Regions from separate parts of the Actinoplanes sp. NPDC049668 genome, predicted to be linked through region 1. Evidence: riboswitches for the same ligand, from Rfam matches in the RefSeq annotation. Region 1 holds a riboswitch; each other region holds the start of a gene.
What was found. A riboswitch is a leader RNA that binds a small molecule or an ion and turns the genes downstream of it on or off. The one in region 1 is predicted to bind cyclic di-AMP.

Region 2: it holds a riboswitch for cyclic di-AMP, as region 1 does, so the genes downstream of both, ACIBSW_RS14985 (C40 family peptidase) here and ACIBSW_RS35735 (C40 family peptidase) in region 1, are expected to answer to the same signal.
Region 3: it holds a riboswitch for cyclic di-AMP, as region 1 does, so the genes downstream of both, ACIBSW_RS26150 (hypothetical protein) here and ACIBSW_RS35735 (C40 family peptidase) in region 1, are expected to answer to the same signal.

Annotation. Positions count from the first base shown of each region.
Region 1 is NZ_JBITLR010000009.1:491,371-497,114, reverse strand. It holds gene ACIBSW_RS35750 (epoxide hydrolase family protein) at 23-1,084, opposite strand; gene ACIBSW_RS35745 (MarR family winged helix-turn-helix transcriptional regulator) at 1,147-1,566, shown strand; gene ACIBSW_RS35740 (aminoglycoside phosphotransferase family protein) at 1,541-2,443, opposite strand; gene ACIBSW_RS35735 (C40 family peptidase) at 2,513-3,502, opposite strand; cyclic di-AMP (ydaO/yuaA leader) riboswitch at 3,517-3,651, opposite strand; gene ACIBSW_RS35730 (M48 family metalloprotease) at 3,788-4,705, opposite strand; gene ACIBSW_RS35725 (BlaI/MecI/CopY family transcriptional regulator) at 4,702-5,067, opposite strand; gene ACIBSW_RS35720 (cytochrome ubiquinol oxidase subunit I) at 5,144-5,744, shown strand, end outside.
Region 2 is NZ_JBITLR010000003.1:495,765-501,508, reverse strand. It holds gene rsmH (16S rRNA (cytosine(1402)-N(4))-methyltransferase RsmH) at 1-645, opposite strand, end outside; gene mraZ (division/cell wall cluster transcriptional repressor MraZ) at 900-1,331, opposite strand; gene ACIBSW_RS14985 (C40 family peptidase) at 1,752-2,525, opposite strand; cyclic di-AMP (ydaO/yuaA leader) riboswitch at 2,565-2,755, opposite strand; gene ACIBSW_RS14980 (MurT ligase domain-containing protein) at 3,205-4,425, shown strand; gene ACIBSW_RS14975 (glutamine amidotransferase) at 4,415-5,131, shown strand; gene ACIBSW_RS14970 (VTT domain-containing protein) at 5,196-5,744, shown strand, end outside.
Region 3 is NZ_JBITLR010000006.1:326,195-331,938, reverse strand. It holds gene ACIBSW_RS26165 (ABC transporter permease) at 1-430, shown strand, start outside; gene ACIBSW_RS26160 (ABC transporter ATP-binding protein) at 423-1,208, shown strand; gene ACIBSW_RS26155 (hypothetical protein) at 1,230-2,294, opposite strand; cyclic di-AMP (ydaO/yuaA leader) riboswitch at 2,334-2,483, opposite strand; cyclic di-AMP (ydaO/yuaA leader) riboswitch at 2,765-2,903, shown strand; gene ACIBSW_RS26150 (hypothetical protein) at 2,907-3,929, shown strand; gene ACIBSW_RS26145 (glycoside hydrolase family 65 protein) at 3,995-5,744, opposite strand, start outside.

The DNA.
Region 1 (5,744 bases):
GAGGCGATTATGCCCGGCGTGGTCAGAGGGCGGCGAAGAAGGCGATCACGTCGGCGGCGAGCTCTCCGGGCACCTCCAGGGCGGCGAAGTGCCCGCCGCGCGGCAGCTCGGTCCAGTGCCGGATGTCGTAGGAGCGCTCGGCCAGCGGGCGCACCGACAGCAGGATGTCGTGCGGCAGTACGGCGACGCCCATCGGCGCCGGGCAGGGCACGCCGTAGCCGCTCTCCTTGGCGAGCCGGGCCGACGAGCCGGCCGTGCGGGTCAACCAGTAGATCGACACGTCGGTGAGCAGGACGTCGTCGCTGATCTTCGACGCCGGGTCGGCCCACTCGGTGAACTTCTCGGCGATCCAGGCGAGCTGGCCGGCGGGCGAGTCGGTGAGTGCGTACGAGATGGTCTGCGGCCGGGTCGCCTGCAGCACCTGGTAGCCGGGCCGGTTCGCGGCGTAGGCCGCGGTTCGCTCGGCGCGCTCGCGGTCGGAGTCGCAGAGCCCGGCGGTCGGGCCGGTCAGCGGCAGGTAGTTGACGTGCACGCCGACCACCCGCTCGAGCGCGACCGCGCCCAGCGCCCGGGCGATGCCGGAGCCCCAGTCGCCGCCCTGTGCGCCGAACCGCGGGTAGCCCAGCCGGGTCATCAGCTCGGCGAACGCGCGGGCGATCCGGTGCTGGTCCCAGCCGCGCTCGGCGGTCGGGCCGGAGAACCCGAAGCCCGGAATCGACGGGATCACCAGGTGGAAGTGGCCGGTCAGCGGCTCGATCAGGTCGAGGAAGTCGAACACCGAGCCGGGCCAGCCGTGCACCAGCAGCAGCGGCAGCGCGTCCGGGTTCGCGGACCGGACGTGCAGGAAGTGCACCCGCTGCCCGTCGATCTCGGTGACGAACTGCGGGTACGCGTTGAGCGCCGCCTCGTGCGCGCGCCAGTCGTAGCCGGTGCGCCAGTGCTCGGCCAGGTCCCGGACCCGGGACAGCGGGATCCCGTAGTCCCAGCCCGCGCCGGGCAGTTCGTCGGGCCAGCGGGTGCGGGCGAGGCGGTCGTCGAGGTCGTCGAGGTCGGACTGCGGTACGTGTACGCGGAACGGCTGAATATCGTTCATGCGACTAACGTTAGGCCGACTAACGTTAGTCTGGCAAATGTTAGTCTGCACACATGGACGACCTCCCGAGCCGGCTGCTGACCCGGACCGCGGCGCTGGCACACCGCCTGGTCACCGAGCGCTTCGCCGAGCTCGGCGCGCGCGGCTACCACTACCGGCTGCTCACCACGCTGATCGACGACGGGCCGGCCAGCCAGGCGGACCTGGGACGGCGCACCGGCATCCACTTCAGCGACATGGTCGCGGCGCTCAACGAGCTGACCGACGGCGGCTACGTCGAGCGCCGGCCGGACCCGGCCGACCGGCGCCGCAACACCGTCACGGTGACCCCGCTGGGGCACGCGCGCGCGGCGGCGCTGGCGCAGCGGGCCGCGGAGATCCAGGAGGAGCTGCTCGCGCCGCTGTCGGCCGCCGAGCGCGGCGAGCTGGTCCGGCTGCTGCGCCTGGTCAGCTCAGCCGCGGGCGAAGGCTGAGCGCCACCTCGAGCCCCTGGCCGGGCGCCGCCGGCCCGCCCTCGGAGGACCAGACCTCCGAGAGCACGGCCTGCACGAAACCCCACGCGACCACCCGCTCGAGCGGCATGCCGAGGCCGTCCGCGAACTGCTCGACCCGGGCCGGCAGCAGGTCGAGCACGGGCTCGTCGCCGTCGAACGGGTTGTAGAGCGACGCGCCGACCTCGTAGCCGGGATCGCCGAGCACGCCGTGCGGGTCGATGGCCAGCCACGGCTCCCGGGTGCCGGCCAGCACGTTCTCGTGGTGCAGGTCGCCGTGCAGGACGACCCGCCGCGGCGCGGAGGCGCACAGCTCGGCGAAGAGCCCGGCGGCCCGCTCGACCAAGCGCCGCGGGATCGGGTCGTCGCCCGGGTAGCGGCGCAGGTGCGCGGCGAAGGCGTCGCCGTAGCCGGCGAGTTCGTGGCAGGCCAGGCCGGTCGGCGCGGGCCGGTGCAGGCGCCGCATCACCGCGATCAGGACGGCGGTCGCCCGCTCGTCGTGGTCGCGCACCAGGGTGCGCAGCGTGCGCCCGGGCTCGACCCGCTCCAGCAGCAGCGCGCCGCGGTCCGCGTCGTGGTCCAGCAGCGCGGCCGCGCCCGCGCCGGCGAAGAACGACAGCGCGGCGGCCTCGGCGGCCAGGTCCGGCGCCGTCGGCACGCCGAGCTTGAGCACCGCCGGCGAGCCGTCGGCCCGGCGCACCGGCGCCACCCAGTTGAAGCTCAGCGGGTACGGCGCGCCGACGCTGAGCCGCCAGTCGCGGGCGACGGCGTCGACCAGCGCCGGCAGGCCGGCCAGCCAGTCACGGCCGGCATCGCCCCAGCTGTTGGCCACGTTGCGGGTGAAGGCGGCGGGAAACATCTGATCATTCTGGTACAGAGAAAAAGCCGCCACGAGTGTGGCGGCTTTCTCCGTGTGCTGCTGCCCCGGTCAGGCCGGTCTGCGGATGCCGGTGATGGCACCGCCGCGGTCGATCGAGGCCATGCGTACATGGTCACCGGTGTGTGGCGCGTGAACCATGGTGTTGCCGCCAACATAGATGCCCACGTGGTGCACGGGACTGCCGTAGAAGACCAGGTCGCCCGGCTGAATTTCGCTGCGGCTGACCGACCTGCCCTCCCTGATCTGGTCACCTGTGTAGTGCTCCAGGTGTACCCCGACGGCCGCCCACGCCACCTTGGTCAGGCCGGAGCAGTCGTAACCGCTCGGGCCCTCGGCACCGAAGACGTAGGGCTTGCCGATGAGGTCGCACGCCTTCTGCGCCGCCCGGCCGCCCTTGTCGTTGGTGTAGTCGACGGGACACGGCCCCGTCTTGAGCGGACCGTCGGCGCCGCCGCTCGCGCCGTACGCCCTGATCCGCAGTTTCTGCAGGGCGTCGACCTTCTTCTGGATGTCCTTCTTCTGCTGCCCGAGCAGCTTGTCGCGGGCCGCGACAGCAGAGGTCAGGGTGTCCAGATCACGACGGTCGGCCGAGAGCTTGTCCCGCAGCTTCGACACGTCCGCGACCGACTCGCGCTGGTGCCGGCCGAGCTGGTCGAGGAACGTGAGCTTCTCGGTCAGGCCGGTCGGCGAGCCACTGACGATCATGGCGTTCAAGGCGTTGGGCGAACCCTGCATGTAGGCCTGCCCCGCCATGGCGCCCACCTGCGACATGGCGAGATTGACCTGCAGCTCCAGCGGAGCGAGCCGCTTGTCGATCTTCTTGAGCTGTGCCCGGTTCTTGAGCAGCTGGTTGTGCACGTTGTTGTACTGCTCGATGACCGGTTCCAGCTTGTTCCACTGCTCGTCGATCTGCTTTTCGATGCTCGACGGTGACGGCACCGCATGTGCCACGCCGGGCGCGAGAAGAATCCCGACCGCGGCGACGGCGCACGCGACGCTGCGCAGAATTGCGGCGCGGCGCGCCTCAATCCGTTTCACGTAGGTGCAGTGTCCTTTCTTCCCTCATCCGCCGACCGGGTTAGCTGACGGGTTCGGGCGGGAAGCACGCCCGGCCACGATGTAGCTGTGGCTTGACCCCGGTTTCCTGGGTCCCCGGCTCGTGAAACACGATTAGGCGGTGGCCCGTCAGTTCGCCCGGGGGTTCGGACGAGGGGGGACTGCCGAGCCGGCACCACGGTACTCCCGATCAATGGGTATGAGAACCCGGCATTTCCAGGGCACACACCGCATAACGCCCAGTGACCCTCAGTAATTAATGGAGACTTAAAGGGGCCACGCGGAGAGGGCACGGTCGAGCCAGGGCAACACCACGATCACTGTCGGTAACACCAGCAGTCCGGCCGCCGCGCCGGCCGCCGCGACGGTCAGGCCGGCGGACCGCGGGTCGGCGCCGGCCAGCCGGTCCATCCGGCGCCGGCGCTCGGCCTCGGCGCCGCCGGCGTCGGCCGGCGCGTCCGGGCCGACCGCGTCGCCGAGCAGCGCGAGGGCCGTGCGCAGCGCGGCCGCGCCGCCGCGCCGCCGGGCCGCGTCGTCCGCGACCATCTCCAACAGCAGGTGTACGGCGTCAAGCGGCGCGCGGCTGCGCAGCGGGCGGGGCACCGAGGCGTAGAACGCGGTGAACGACTCCATCACCACGTCGTGGCGGTGCCGCAGGTGCGCCTGCTCGTGCGCGATGACCACGCCCACCTGCGCGGCGTCCAGGACTTGGAGCGCGCCGCTGCTGAGCACCACCCGCGACGAGCGCCCCGGCAGGCAGTACGCGAACGGCAGCGGCCCGTGCAGCACCCGCAGCCCGTCGGGCACCTCGGCCGGCAGCTCGCCGTGGCGCTCGGCCGTGTCGAGCAGGTCGACCAGCATCCGGTGCCGGGCCCGGCGGGCCCGCGCCCGGGTGGCGACCCGGACCAGCGAGACCAGCAGCCGCAGGATGATCAGCGCGGCGACGGCGAGGGCGCCGATCAGCGCCGCGGCGCCCGCCATCCGGCCCGAGCCCAGCGCGCCGACCAGCTCCTGCGGGCCGGCCAGCACCACGCCGAGCGCGCAGAGCACCCCGGCGAGGGTGACGCTCTGCCAGAGCAGCACCGCGGCGGCCGGCGCCCGGTCGGGCCAGCGGGCGCTCGCCAGGACGCCCGGAACGGCGAGGGACAGGGTCAGCCCGAGCGCGCCGAGCAGCAGCGCGGTCACACGGCGCCCGGGCCCTTCCGCGCCGCCTCGATCGCGGCGGTAAGCGCGGACGGGTCGATCCGGCCGACGAAGTGCGCCAGGGCCGCGTCGCGGACGCCGTCGGGCGCGGCGCTGAGCGCGTCGAGCATCAGGGCGGCCGTCATCTCCTCGCGGCTCTGCGCGGGCGCGTAGCGGTAGGCGCGGTCGGCGCGCTGCTGCAGCACGACGCCCTTCTTGGCGAGCCGGTCCAGCACGGTCATCACCGTCGTGTACGCCAGGTCGCGGTCGCGGCTCAGCCGGTCGTGCACCTGCCGCACGGTCAGCGGCTCCTCGGCGTCCCACAACTGCGCCATGACCTCGCGCTCGAGGTCCCCCAATGCCATGCGGACCACTCTACTGCAGAGCGTCGTACTACGTCACGTAGTATCTACTACGCATCGTCGTAGAAGGGGATGGCCCATGGATGTGCTCGACCTGACCCGCCTGCAGTTCGCGGTGGTGACGATCTACCACTACTTCTTCGTGCCGCTGTCGATCAGCCTGGCCTGCGCCGCCGCCGGGCTGGAGATCGCCTGGCTGCGCACCGGCCGGGAGAACTACCTGCGGCTCACCAAGTTCGTCGGCGGGCTGCTCATCGTCACGTTCGCCGTCGGCGTCGTCACCGGGCTCGTGCAGGAGTTCCAGTTCGGCATGGCGTGGAGCAACTTCGCCCGCTTCTACGGCGACGTGTTCGGCCCGACGCTCGCCGTCGAGGGCATGCTCGCGTTCTTCCTCGAGGCGACGTTCCTGGCCCTGTGGTACTTCGGCTGGGACCGGCTGCCGCGGCGGCTGCACGCGGCGACGATCGTGGTCGTCGCCGTGGGCACGGTGCTGTCCGCGTTCATCATCCTGGCCGCGAACTCGTTCATGCAGAACCCGGTCGCCTACTCCCTGGACCCGGTCACCGGGCGGGCCCGCCTCGACGACTTCGGCGCGCTGCTGCTCAACAAGGTCAACCTGGCCGCGTTCCCGCACACCCTGGCCGGGGCGATCATGGTGGGCGGGTCGCTCCTGCTGGCGA
Region 2 (5,744 bases), on a different contig from region 1:
CGTTCTTTTCGCGGGATTTCCACCCGTACGCCGGCCGGCCTGCGGGATGGCGTCCTTGACCAGTTCCGCCAGGTGCGCCGAGGAGACGATCCGCGCCTTCGCCCGCTCCCGGACGATCGCCGAGACGACGCGGGGCGCGAACTTCTCCTCGCCGTACACCCGCAGGATGCGGACGAGCTCGCCCGGCTCGTAGCCGTTGACGACATCCTCCGCGGTGATGCCCCGCGACTGGTCCATCCGCATGTCCAGCGGCGCGTCCCGCGAGTAGGCGAAGCCCCGGTCCGGCTCGTCGAGCTGCAGCGAGGAGACGCCGAGATCGAACAGCCCACTGTGGAACGCCGGCCGGCCGAGCCTGGCGAGCACCTCGGGCAGCTCGTCGTAGACCGCGTGTACGAAGTGCACCCGGTCGCCGAAGCGGGCCAGCCGGTGCCGGGAGTGCGCGAGCGCCTCGGTGTCCCGGTCGAGTCCGATGAGGACCACGTCGGGGTGGCGCTCCAGCACCGCCTCGGCGTGCCCGCCCAGGCCCAGCGTGAAGTCGACGTGCACCGCGCCCGGAAGGCCGAGGGCCGGGGCGAGCAGCTCGAGGCAGCGCTCGAGCAGCACCGGCACGTGCGTGCCGCGAAGCTCCCCCATGACGACCCCCATTGCCCGCTCTTTCCGCGCTCACCCGGCCTAACCCGATACCGGCCGCCCCAACCGGGGCGTTCGGCGCCTACGTGCCCGGTCGTCCGTCCGTACCGCCAGATCCCCATCCGCTCGTGCCCGTTGCCTTCGGGCGCGCCCGACCGGACACACGCCTGGCGCCGGGGAAGAGGCGCCAGGAGCGGGAGCGGCTGGAGATCTCGCAGTACGGCCGAGGCGACGTCCGGACCGTGTCGGCGGCCCACAGGTGCCACGCCTCACAGTCCGCCGGGCAGCACCCCCTCCTCGATGTCGGCGAACTCGTCCTCGCTCGCCGAGAGGTACTGCTCCCAGGACTGCTTGTCCCAGATCTCCACCCGCGTGCTCGCGCCGATCACGACCAACTCGCGGTCGAGCGCCGCATACCCCCGCAGGTGCGCCGGGATGGTGACCCGGCCCTGCTTGTCGGGGATCTCGTCGTGCGCACTGGCGAAGAACACCCGGCTGTAGGCCCGGGCCGCCTTGTTGGTGACCGGTGCCTCACGCAGCTGGCCCGCGATGCGCTGGAACTCAGGCATCGGGAAGACGTAAAGGCAACGCTCCTGCCCCTTGGTGATCACGACACCTCCCGCCAGCTCGTCGCGGAACCTCGCCGGAAGGATCAGCCGTCCCTTGTCGTCGAGGCGCGGGGTGTGCGTGCCGAGAAACATCGGCCCAACCCCCTGCCCCTGGGCGGTTTCGCGGACCGCCTGTCGTCTGGGCCGGCAACCCCTTCGGAGTCAGCTCCTCAGGCCCTGCCACTGCGCTCCACTCTACTCCACTTCCCTCCACCCGCAACCGGAATGACGCGGCCTGCGAGTCAGATTCGCAAGTGAATGCGCACGTCAGAGCCGGTGGAGCCGAGGTGGAGGAGATCGGCGTCCGCGCCATGGTCCACTTTCCGACATGCCGCCCACGCGGGCATGAAAGTCCCCCGAAATCGGGCTTTCACCGCCGTTAGGCACCGGCGCGTGGAGCAAAGTGGAGGAGAAAGTGGAGCGTGCACGACAGTGGGGCGCGACCCGAACCGGGTCGCGCCCCACTGAACTGTCCTACTGCTTCTTAACTCTGCGGCACTGTACTTACTAGCGTCAGGCGGCGACGAGGCGCCGAACGACGTAGTTCTTGCCCCAGATCTTGTGCTTGCCCACCCGGGCGCCCGAGTGCGGCGAGTCCCACATGTAGCCGTTGCCCGCGTAGATGCCGGCGTGCGTGCCGTACGAGCCCGACCGGAACACGATCAGGTCGCCGACCCGCCGGTTGCTCTTGCTGATCTTCTTGCCGTACTTCTGCTGGGCGTTCGCCTTGTGCGGGAGCTTCTTGCCCGTCGTCTTGCGGAAGACGTACTGGGTGTAGCCCGAGCAGTCGAAGCGCTTGGGACCCGAGGCGCCGAACTTGTAGAGCGCGCCCTTGTGCTTCCTCGCCTCGGCGAGGACCTTCGCGCCGCTGCTGCGCACGGTGACCTTGATGCCCGGGCTGGTCACCGACTTGATGCCGGCGGCGCCGGTGTACTGCGTCCGGAAGTAGCCGGTGATGTGCGGCTCCGCGGACAGGGTCACCGTGCCCTTGGCGGACAGCTTGCGGGTCACCCAGGTGCTCCACTTGCCGTTCCGCTTGGCCTGCAGGCGGACCGAGCCCTTGGTGACGACCTTGCCGGTCTTCGGGTCGATGACCTTGGCGGTGACCTTGATCTTCTTGCCCCACGCGACGGAGCGGGCCGCGGAGTTCGAGATCTTCGGCTTGATCACCGATGCCGCGGACGCCGCCTCGGCGGCGGGAGCGGCGGTCGCCGCCGGTGTGGCGACCAGCTGGCCGGCACAGAGGCAGAGACCCAGGGACAGTGCGATGGTGCCGGTTCCAGCCATGCGGCGGTTCCGGCTCGAACTGCGTTCGTGCACGGTAGAGATATCCCTCCGGCACGCCTGCGAGGTTAGCTGTCGGGTTCGGGCGGGAAGGTTGCCCGGTCGCGCTAACGACTTCACCCCAAGGTCCGGGCGGTACGCGCCGCCGAAGCGACGTGACCGCCGGATGGACCGAATCTGGGTCCCCCGTCCCTGCCCCCGTATGCCTGTGTTGGTTGTAGCTACCTCAGTGGTCATGCCGCCCGGACCGGGGCAGGGCTCGGCGTGGTCCGATGCGACACGAACGGCGAGCGGATGCTCACCGGCCCAACCTTGCTACCCGATTTCCGCCGGGACCGTCGGGGCCCAATTGGTCACTCAGAGTATTTGGCACATCTGAAGCTGTCCGGTTTGTAACCGCGCCGTGACAAATGCCGACACGAGGCGTAGTGGATCACTTACCCAGCGCCGAAGGTTACGGGTGAAACACGACACATAAAAAGCCGCACCTCGGTGGATCATGGACGTCGCCAAGATCGGGAGAATGTCGGCCTAAACGCCCCCACCGGCCCAAACGCGGCACCGAGCGGCGGGGTAGAGATCATCCGTTCGGCCGACCCCGGTCCACCGCAGGCCGCGGGCCCCGGGGCCACTCGACGTAGTGTCCGTTTCCGGTACCCTCGTCGCCGTGACGGACGGGAAATTGCCCCTACGGGCCAAGGTCGCGACTTCGGTGTCGCGAACCGCTGCGGCGCTCTCACGCGCCGCGGGACGCGGTGACGGCTCGGTGATCGGCGGGTGGATCGGTCTCAAGATCGATCCTGACCTGCTCAGAAACCTGGCCGCCGGCCGCGCGATCGCGCTGGTGTCGGGCACCAACGGCAAGACGACCACGACGCGGTTCGCCGCGGCCGCGGTCGGCGTGCTCGGCCCGGTCGCCACCAACTCGTTCGGCGCCAACATGCCGACCGGGCACACCTCGGCCCTGGCCAAGGCCGGCGCGACCCCGTTCGCGGTGCTCGAGGTCGACGAGCACTACCTCGCCCGGGTGATCGACGAGACCACCCCGCGTGTGGTCGCCTTGCTGAACCTGTCCCGCGACCAGCTCGACCGGGCGAAGGAGGTGGCGATGATGGCGCAGATGTGGCGCACGGCCCTGGCCGCCCACCCCGACGTGCACGTGGTCGCCAACGCCGACGACCCGATGGTCGTCTGGGCCGCGATCGACACGCAGCACGTCGTGTGGTTCAGCGCCGGACAGCGGTGGCTCGACGACTCGTTCGTCTGCCCCGAGTGCGGCTCGTCCATCGAGCGCGCCAACGGCGACTGGTGGTGCACCGGCTGCCCGCTGCGCCGCCCCCGGGCGCAGTGGACCGTCGAGGACGACGGCGTCGTCGACCCCCGGGGCGACTGGCACCTGGTCAAGCTGCAGCTACCGGGCAAGGTCAACCTCGGCAACGCGGCCACCGCGCTGGCCGTCGCCGCCGAGTTCGGCATCCGGCCGATAGAGGCCGCGCCCCGGCTCGCCGGCGTCGCCTCGGTGGCCGGCCGCTACGCGCAGGTCGACCGCGACGGGCGCAACATCCGGCTGCTGCTGGCCAAGAACCCGGCCAGCTGGCTGGAGGCGTTCGACATGGCCGAGGTGGCGCCGACGCTGCTCTCCATCAACGCCCGCGACCCCGACGGCTTCGACACGTCGTGGCTGTACGACGTCGACTTCTCCCCGCTGCGCGGGCGGCAGGTCCTGATCACCGGCGACCGCGCCTACGACCTCGCCGTGCGACTGGAAGTGAACGATGTGGCCTTCCGGCACGTGCATACCTTCGACGAGGCGGTACGGGCCAGCCCGCCGGGCCGCCTCGAGGTGATCGCGAACTACACCGCGTTCCAGGACATCCGAGCGGAGTTGGACCGTGTCAACTGAGAGCACGCTGCGGATCGTCTGGGTCTACCCCGACCTGCTGTCGACGTACGGCGACCGGGGCAACATGCTGATCCTGCGCCGCCGGGCGGCCGTGCGCGGCATCCCGGTGGAGACCTACGAGGTCCGCACCGACCAGGCGCTGCCCACCACCGCCGACATCTACCTGATCGGCGGCGGCGAGGACGGCCCGCAGGCGCTCGCGGCGCAGCGGCTGATCGCCGACGGCGGCCTGCACCGGGCCGTGCAGCAGGGCGCGGCCGTGCTGGCCGTCTGCGCGGGTTACCAGCTCCTCGGTGGCTCGTTCTACGCGAAGGGCGCCAAATGCGCCGGACTGGACCTACTCGACCTCACTTCCGACCGGGGCGAGACCCGCGCCGTCGGTGAGGTTCGCGGCGACATCGACCCACGGCTGGGGCTTCCGCCGCTGACCGGCTTCGAGAACCACGGCGGCCGCACCCTGCTCGGCCCCGGCGTGGCGCCGCTCGCCCGGGTGACCGCCGGCGTCGGCAACGACGGCCAGACCGAGGGAGCCTGGCACGGGAAGATCCTCGGCACCTACGCACACGGCCCGGCCTTGGCTCGCAACCCAGCTATAGCCGATCTGCTACTGCGTTGGGCCATCGGCGCGGATAGCCTTCAACCGCTCGACGACTCCTGGGCCGACCGGCTACGAGGCGAGCGGCTCGCGGCAGCGGGCGCCGTATGACCGACTGACGCCAGCCCGGCACGACCAGTCCTGGACCGACGAGAAGTTGGGGCGGTACGCCTGCATGACTGACACCCTGATCGCCCCGCGGGGCATCGAAAACCCCGCCACGGACCCTCAGGCCAGCACGCAGCACCAGGACACCCCGATCGGCTGGCGCCGGCGGCTGGTCCGCTTCGGCGTCCTCGCGACGGCGGTGGCGTCACTCGGCGTCGCCGCCGCGGTCCTGCCCCTGCACGCCATCGCGGACTCGGTCGTCGCCCTCGGCCCCGCGGCCGCCGTGGCGATCGCCGTGGTCGGCGGCCTGCTGCTCTCGGTGCTCGTGCCGCGTACGGCGATCACCCTCGCCTGCGGCGCCCTCCTCGGCCCGGCGACGGGCGCGGTCACCGCGCTGGCCGCGGCCGTCATCGCCGCCGCCGCCACCTACTACGCGGGCCGCTGGGCCGGCCGGGGCGTACTCCGCGCCCGCGCCGGTGGCCGCCTCGACCGCCTCGACGGCTGGCTGAACCGCCGCGGCCTCGCCGCGGTGCTGCTGGTCCGCTTCCTGCCCCTCGCCCCCTACGGCCTGATCGGCTACGCGTACGGCACGACGTCGGTCTGCCGGGTCCGCTAC
Region 3 (5,744 bases), on a different contig from region 1:
CGTGCTCCTGGTCATCGTGCTGGGCTTCGGCGAGCCGATCACCTGGGAGTGGCTGCTGATCGTCCCGGCCTTCCTGCTTCAGTCGATCTTCAACGCGGGCCTGGCCATGTTTACGGCCCGGCTGGGCTCCAAGGTCGCCGACTTCAAGCAGCTGGTGCCGTTCCTCATGCGGATCTGGCTGTACGGCTCGGCCGTGCTCTACCCGGTGCAGCAGTTCACCGATCACCTGAGCGGCTGGAAGCTGGCCCTGGTCCAGGCGAACCCGCTGCTGATCTTCATCGAGCTCATGCGGCACGCGCTGATGGAGGACGTCACGCTGGCGGCCCCGGCCCCGGTGCTCTGGCTCCAGGCGATCGGCTGGACCGTGCTGGTCGGACTCGGCGGCTACATCTACTTCTGGCGCGGAGAGAAGGGTTACGGCCGTGGCTGACGACTCCGGCACCGACCGGCGCGAACCGACGGTCATCGTCGACGACGCACACGTGGTCTACCGGGTGCACCAGGCCGCGACGGCCGGCACCGGCAGCCCGCTGGCGAGCTTCAAGCGGATCGTCACCGGCACCAAGCCGGCCACGCTGCGCGAGGTGCACGCGATCAAGGGCGTCAGCTTCGTCGCGTACAAGGGCGAGGCCATCGGCCTGATCGGCACCAACGGCTCCGGCAAGTCGACCCTGCTGCGCGCGATCGCCGGGCTGCTCCCGGTCGAGCGCGGCGCGATCTACGCGGCCGGGCAGCCGTCGCTGCTCGGCGTCAACGCGGCCCTGATGAACGACCTGCCCGGCGAGCGCAACGTCGTGCTCGGCTGCCTGGCGATGGGCATGTCACCGGCGGACGTGAAGTCCCAGGTGAAGGACATCATCGAGTTCTCCGGGATCAACGAGCGCGGCGACTTCAGCTCGCTGCCGATGCGCACCTACTCGTCTGGCATGTCGGCGCGGCTGCGGTTCTCGATCGCGGCGGCGAAGAAGCACGACGTGCTGCTGATCGACGAGGCGCTGGCCACCGGTGACGCGAAGTTCCGCCGGCGCAGCGAGCAGCGGGTCCGCGACCTGCGGGCCGAGGCCGGCACGGTCTTCCTGGTCAGCCACAGCGAGCAGTCGATCCGGGACACCTGCGAGCGCAGCATCTGGCTCGAGTCGGGGCTGATCCGGGCGGACGGCCCGACCGAGGACGTGCTGAAGGAGTACGAGGCCTACGTCAAGCGGTAGGCCCCGCACCCCTGCGGCCGGCTAGCGCATCGAGAGATGCACGTGGTTGGTGTGATCGCTCGAGGGGTCGCCGTTGCCCCTCGAGTACGCCTTCCAGCCGCTGCTGGGCAGCCAGATCCGCTTGAACCAGATCACGTAGAGCACGCCCAGCCCGCTGGCGTTGTCGATGAAGTAGTCCGCCAGCCGGTTGCCGTACGTCCTGCTGCTGCCCGTGGCGACGCCGCCGAAGCCGTTCTTGTCGGCGGCGTAGTCGCAGGCCCGGCCCTTCGGATGCTCGCCGCTGTTCTGCTGGCGGAAGCAGGCGACGAAGCGGGTGAAGCCGTCCTTCTTCGCCTCCTTCATCGCGTGCAGGGTGCGCGCCGTGATGCAGCCGGAGGTGGTCGGGTCGTTGACGCTGCAGGACTGGTTCGGCAGCGACCCGTCGGAGTTGCGCGGCGCGGCCGCGGCCCGCAGGTTGCTGCCGCCGCCGCTACTGCTCCCGCCGCTGCTGCTCCCGCCGCTGGATTCGGCGCCGCCGGACGACTCGTCGACGCCGTTCGCCGCGTTGGCCGCCTTGAGAGCGCCCTCCGCCTGCGCCTTGCGCTTGGCCATGATCTCGACCTGGCGCTGCTGATCGCGGATCTCGGCGTCGATCGCGGTCTTCGCCCGCTGCTGCCGGACCCTGGCGTCCTTGAGATCACGCACCGCGCGGTCCTGCTTGACGGCGACCGTCTCGAGGATCTCCGCGCGGTCCAGCATGCTGCCGGTGGAGTCGGCGCTGAGCAGGGCGGTCATCGGCCCGAGGCGCCCGACCCGGTACGACTGCTGGACTATGTCGTCCAGCGCCGCCTGCCGGGGGCCGAGCTCGGTGTCGATCTCCTTGAGCTTGGCGATCAACTGCTGCTGGCGCGCCTTGGAGCGGGCCAGGGCCTCCTTGGCCTCGACGAAGCCCTTGGACGCCGCCTCGAGCTGCTGGATCAGGGACTTGGAGCCACCCTCGCCGTCGTCGCCAGAGTCGCCCGGCGCGGCTAGCGGCCGGGGCACGGCGGAGGCGGGGGACGGGGCGGCCAGCGCCAGCCCCGAGGTGGCGACGAGCGCCGTCAGCACGGCCGCTAATCGTCGGCGGGCAGGTTTGAGCCTCAAGTGCTTTCCTTCCGTCGGCCGCCGACCGGGTTAGCTGACGGGTTCGGGACGGAAGCGATCCCTACCGGTCCGTGCCTGTGACGCGGACCCGATTCACCCCATTACTCGGTTGGTTCCCCGGCTCGTCTTGCGACGATTAGGCGGCGGTCTCCGCGGAGACCGTGACGAACACTACCCATCGATGCTAAGAATCGACAGGTGTCGCACTTAGGGCAACAATGCCGCCACTCGGGGTAATTTTTCCGCGAGAACAATGCAGTGACTCACACCGATGGCCGACCCGTCGTTAACGACCAGCGTCATTACATCGAAATGTAACGGAAAGTCGTTGCGGGGTAACGCTTTTATGGCCGTCGTGGACACTGGCAGACGGCCCGTTGTCGGGTAAGCTGGCCGCCGGTTACTGCCAAGGAAGGCACCGCCCCCAAGGTGCCGGCAGTCCACCGCCTAATCGCCGCGAGGCGAACCGGGGAACCACACGCAGTAGTGGGGTGAATCCACTTAACCGTGGTAGGGATTGCTTCCGTCCCGAACCCGTCAGCTAACCCGGTCGGCGGCCACGCGGAAGGATTCTGAATGACGGCAAGACCCCGCCGGTGGCTGGTACTCGCCCTGGCACCGCTCGTCGCGGTCACGATGCTTCTCGTGCCCGCCGCTCCGGCAAGCGCCGACCCGGACGACAAGAAGAAGACGACGACCGCCGACGACGGCGACGACGACCCACTCCTCAACGAAGTGCTCGACTCCACCGGACGCCGGTTCGTAGCGGCGAAGTCCGCGGTCAAGAAGTCGACCAAGACGCAGCTCGGCCTGGCGCTGCGGGTCAAGGAAGCCGAGGCCCGCCGGGACGCCATGCTTCCCGAGGTCGGCGCCGTCGCGGCACAGCAGTACCGCACCGGTGGCATCTCCACCATGGGCTTCCTGCTGAACACGGACGGCCCGGAGGGCTTCCTCAAGAAGGCGGTCTCCCTCGAGGAGATCAGCGCACTCAACGACGGCAAGCTGCACGCGCTCTACCAGGCCATCGACGCCGTCAACACGGCCAAGGCCCGCCTCGACCAGGAGGTCAAGGCCCAGCAGCAGAACCTCGCCGCGATGACCAAGCAGAAGCAGGCGGCGGAGAAGGCCCTGGCCAAGGTCGGCGGCAACACCGTGACCGGCGGTTTCGTGCTCGCCAATTCGCCGGTGGCCGCCGCGGCGCCGCGTAACTCCGACGGCGAGTTCAGCCCCGAGTCGTGCAGCGTGAACGACCCGACGACCAGCGGCTGCATCACCCCGCGGACCTTCCACATGTACAAGGAAGTAAAGAAGGCGAACTTCAAGCGGTTCGTCGGCTGCCACCGTAACGGCGGCCCGTTCGAGCACCCGAAGGGCCGGGCCTGCGACTGGTCGCTGCAGAAGAGCGGCTTCTCGCCCTGGCACAACCAGGACACCCGGGAGTACGGCAACAACCTGATGGCGTTCCTGGTGCGCAACGCCGACAAGCTAGGCATTCTGTACGTCATCTGGAACAGGCAGATCTGGTTCCCGGCGACGGGCTGGAAGTCATACTCCGGACCGAGCGATCACACGGACCACGTGCACGTGTCGATGCTCTGATCCCCGCGCGGAAGAAAGCCCCCGTCCTTTCGGACGGGGGCTTTCTCTTCTGCCGAGGCCGTCGGTCAGTTGCTGCCGCCGGTGGCCCGCCGGACCGGGGCACGACCGAACGGCTGGTTCGGCTGCGGGCCGGTCGGCGGCGCCGGCGGGATGGTCAGCACGACCGGCTTCACCTGGGTGATGGTGACCTCCTTGCCGTGGTGCAGGAGGTCCAGCCGGGCCGAGCCGCCGCCGTTGCGCAGCGAGTAGGTGACCTCATCGGCCGTCACCGCCACCCGCAGCCGCAGGCCGCGCCAGAGCAGCGAGAACTCCAGCGCGTTGATCCGGCTCGGCAGGCGCGGCGCGAACGACAGCTGCCCGCCCGAGTCCCGCATGCCGCCCAGTCCCGCCACCAGTGCGATCCAGGAGCCGGCGAGCGACGCCACGTGCACGCCGTCGCGGGCGTTCTGGTGCAGGTCGTGCAGGTCCATCAGGGCGGCCTCGCCCAGGTAGTCGTGTGCCAGCTCGAGGTGGCCCACCTCCGCGGCCATGACGGCCTGGATGCACGCCGACAGCGACGAGTCCCGCACGGTACGCGAGTCGTAGTAGGCGAAGTTGCGGGCCTTCTCCTCCGGCGTGAAGGCGTCACCCCGCACGTACATCGCCATGACCAGGTCGGCCTGCTTGACCACCTGCTTGCGGTACAGGTCGAAGTACGGGTAGTTCAGCAGCAGCGGGTACGCCTCCGGCGGGGTGTTCTCGAAGTCCCACTCCTGCAGCCGGGTGAAGCCCTCCGACTGCTGGTGCACCCCGAGCTCCCGGTCGTACGGGATGTGCACGGACGCCGCCGCGTCCCGCCAGGAGGCCGACTCCTCGCCGTCGACGCCCAGCCTGCGGGCCAGGTCGGGATGGCGCTTCACCGCGTCCGCCGCGGCGAACAGGTTCTGCTGCGCCATCAGGTTGGTGTAGATGTTGTCGTTGACCACGGCCGTGTACTCGTCCGGGCCGGTGACGCCGTCGATGTGGAAGCGACCGTGCCGGTCGTGGTGGCCCAGCGAACGCCACAGCCGGGCGGTCTCCACCAGCAGCTCGAGGCCGACCTCGCGCTCGAAGTCGAAGTCCCCGGTCGCCGAGACGTAGCGGCGCACGGCGTCGGCGATGTCCGCGCCGATGTGGAAGCCGGCCGTACCGGCCGGCCAGTACGCCGAGCACTCCTGCCCGCGGATGGTGCGCCACGGGAAGGCCGCGCCCTGCAGGCCGAGGGTCTGCGCGCGCTCCCGGGCGAGATCCAGCGTGGAGTGCCGCCAGCGCAGCACGTCCGCGGCCGCGGACGGCTGGGTGTAGGTCAGGGCCGGCAGCACGAACGTCTCGGCGTCCCAGAACGTGTGGCCGTCGTAGCCCGGGCCGGTGAGGCCCTTGGAGCCGATCGGCCGCTGCTCGGCGCGGGCGCCGGACTGCAGCATGTGGAAGAGGCCGAAGCGCACCGCCTGCTGCACCTCCGGGTCGCCCTCGACCTTGACGTCGGAGTGGTCCCAGAACGCGTCGAGGTAGTCGCGCTGCGCCTCGACCAGGCCCTCCCAGCCGTCCAGCCGGGCGCTGGCGAGGGCGGCGCCGACCTGGTCGCGCACCGCGGGCAGCGAGCGGTTGCTCGACCAGCCGTACGCGGCCAGCTTGACGACCCGCAGCTTCTGCCCCGGCTCGAGCTTGCAGGCCACCGTGGTGCGCAGCCAGTCCGGGTGCCCCTCGGTGGTGACGGCGTGCTTGCCCGGCGCCTCGACCAGGTGCTCCATCGCCGCGGCCATCCGCAGGTCGCTGGCCTTGGTCCGGTGCACGAGC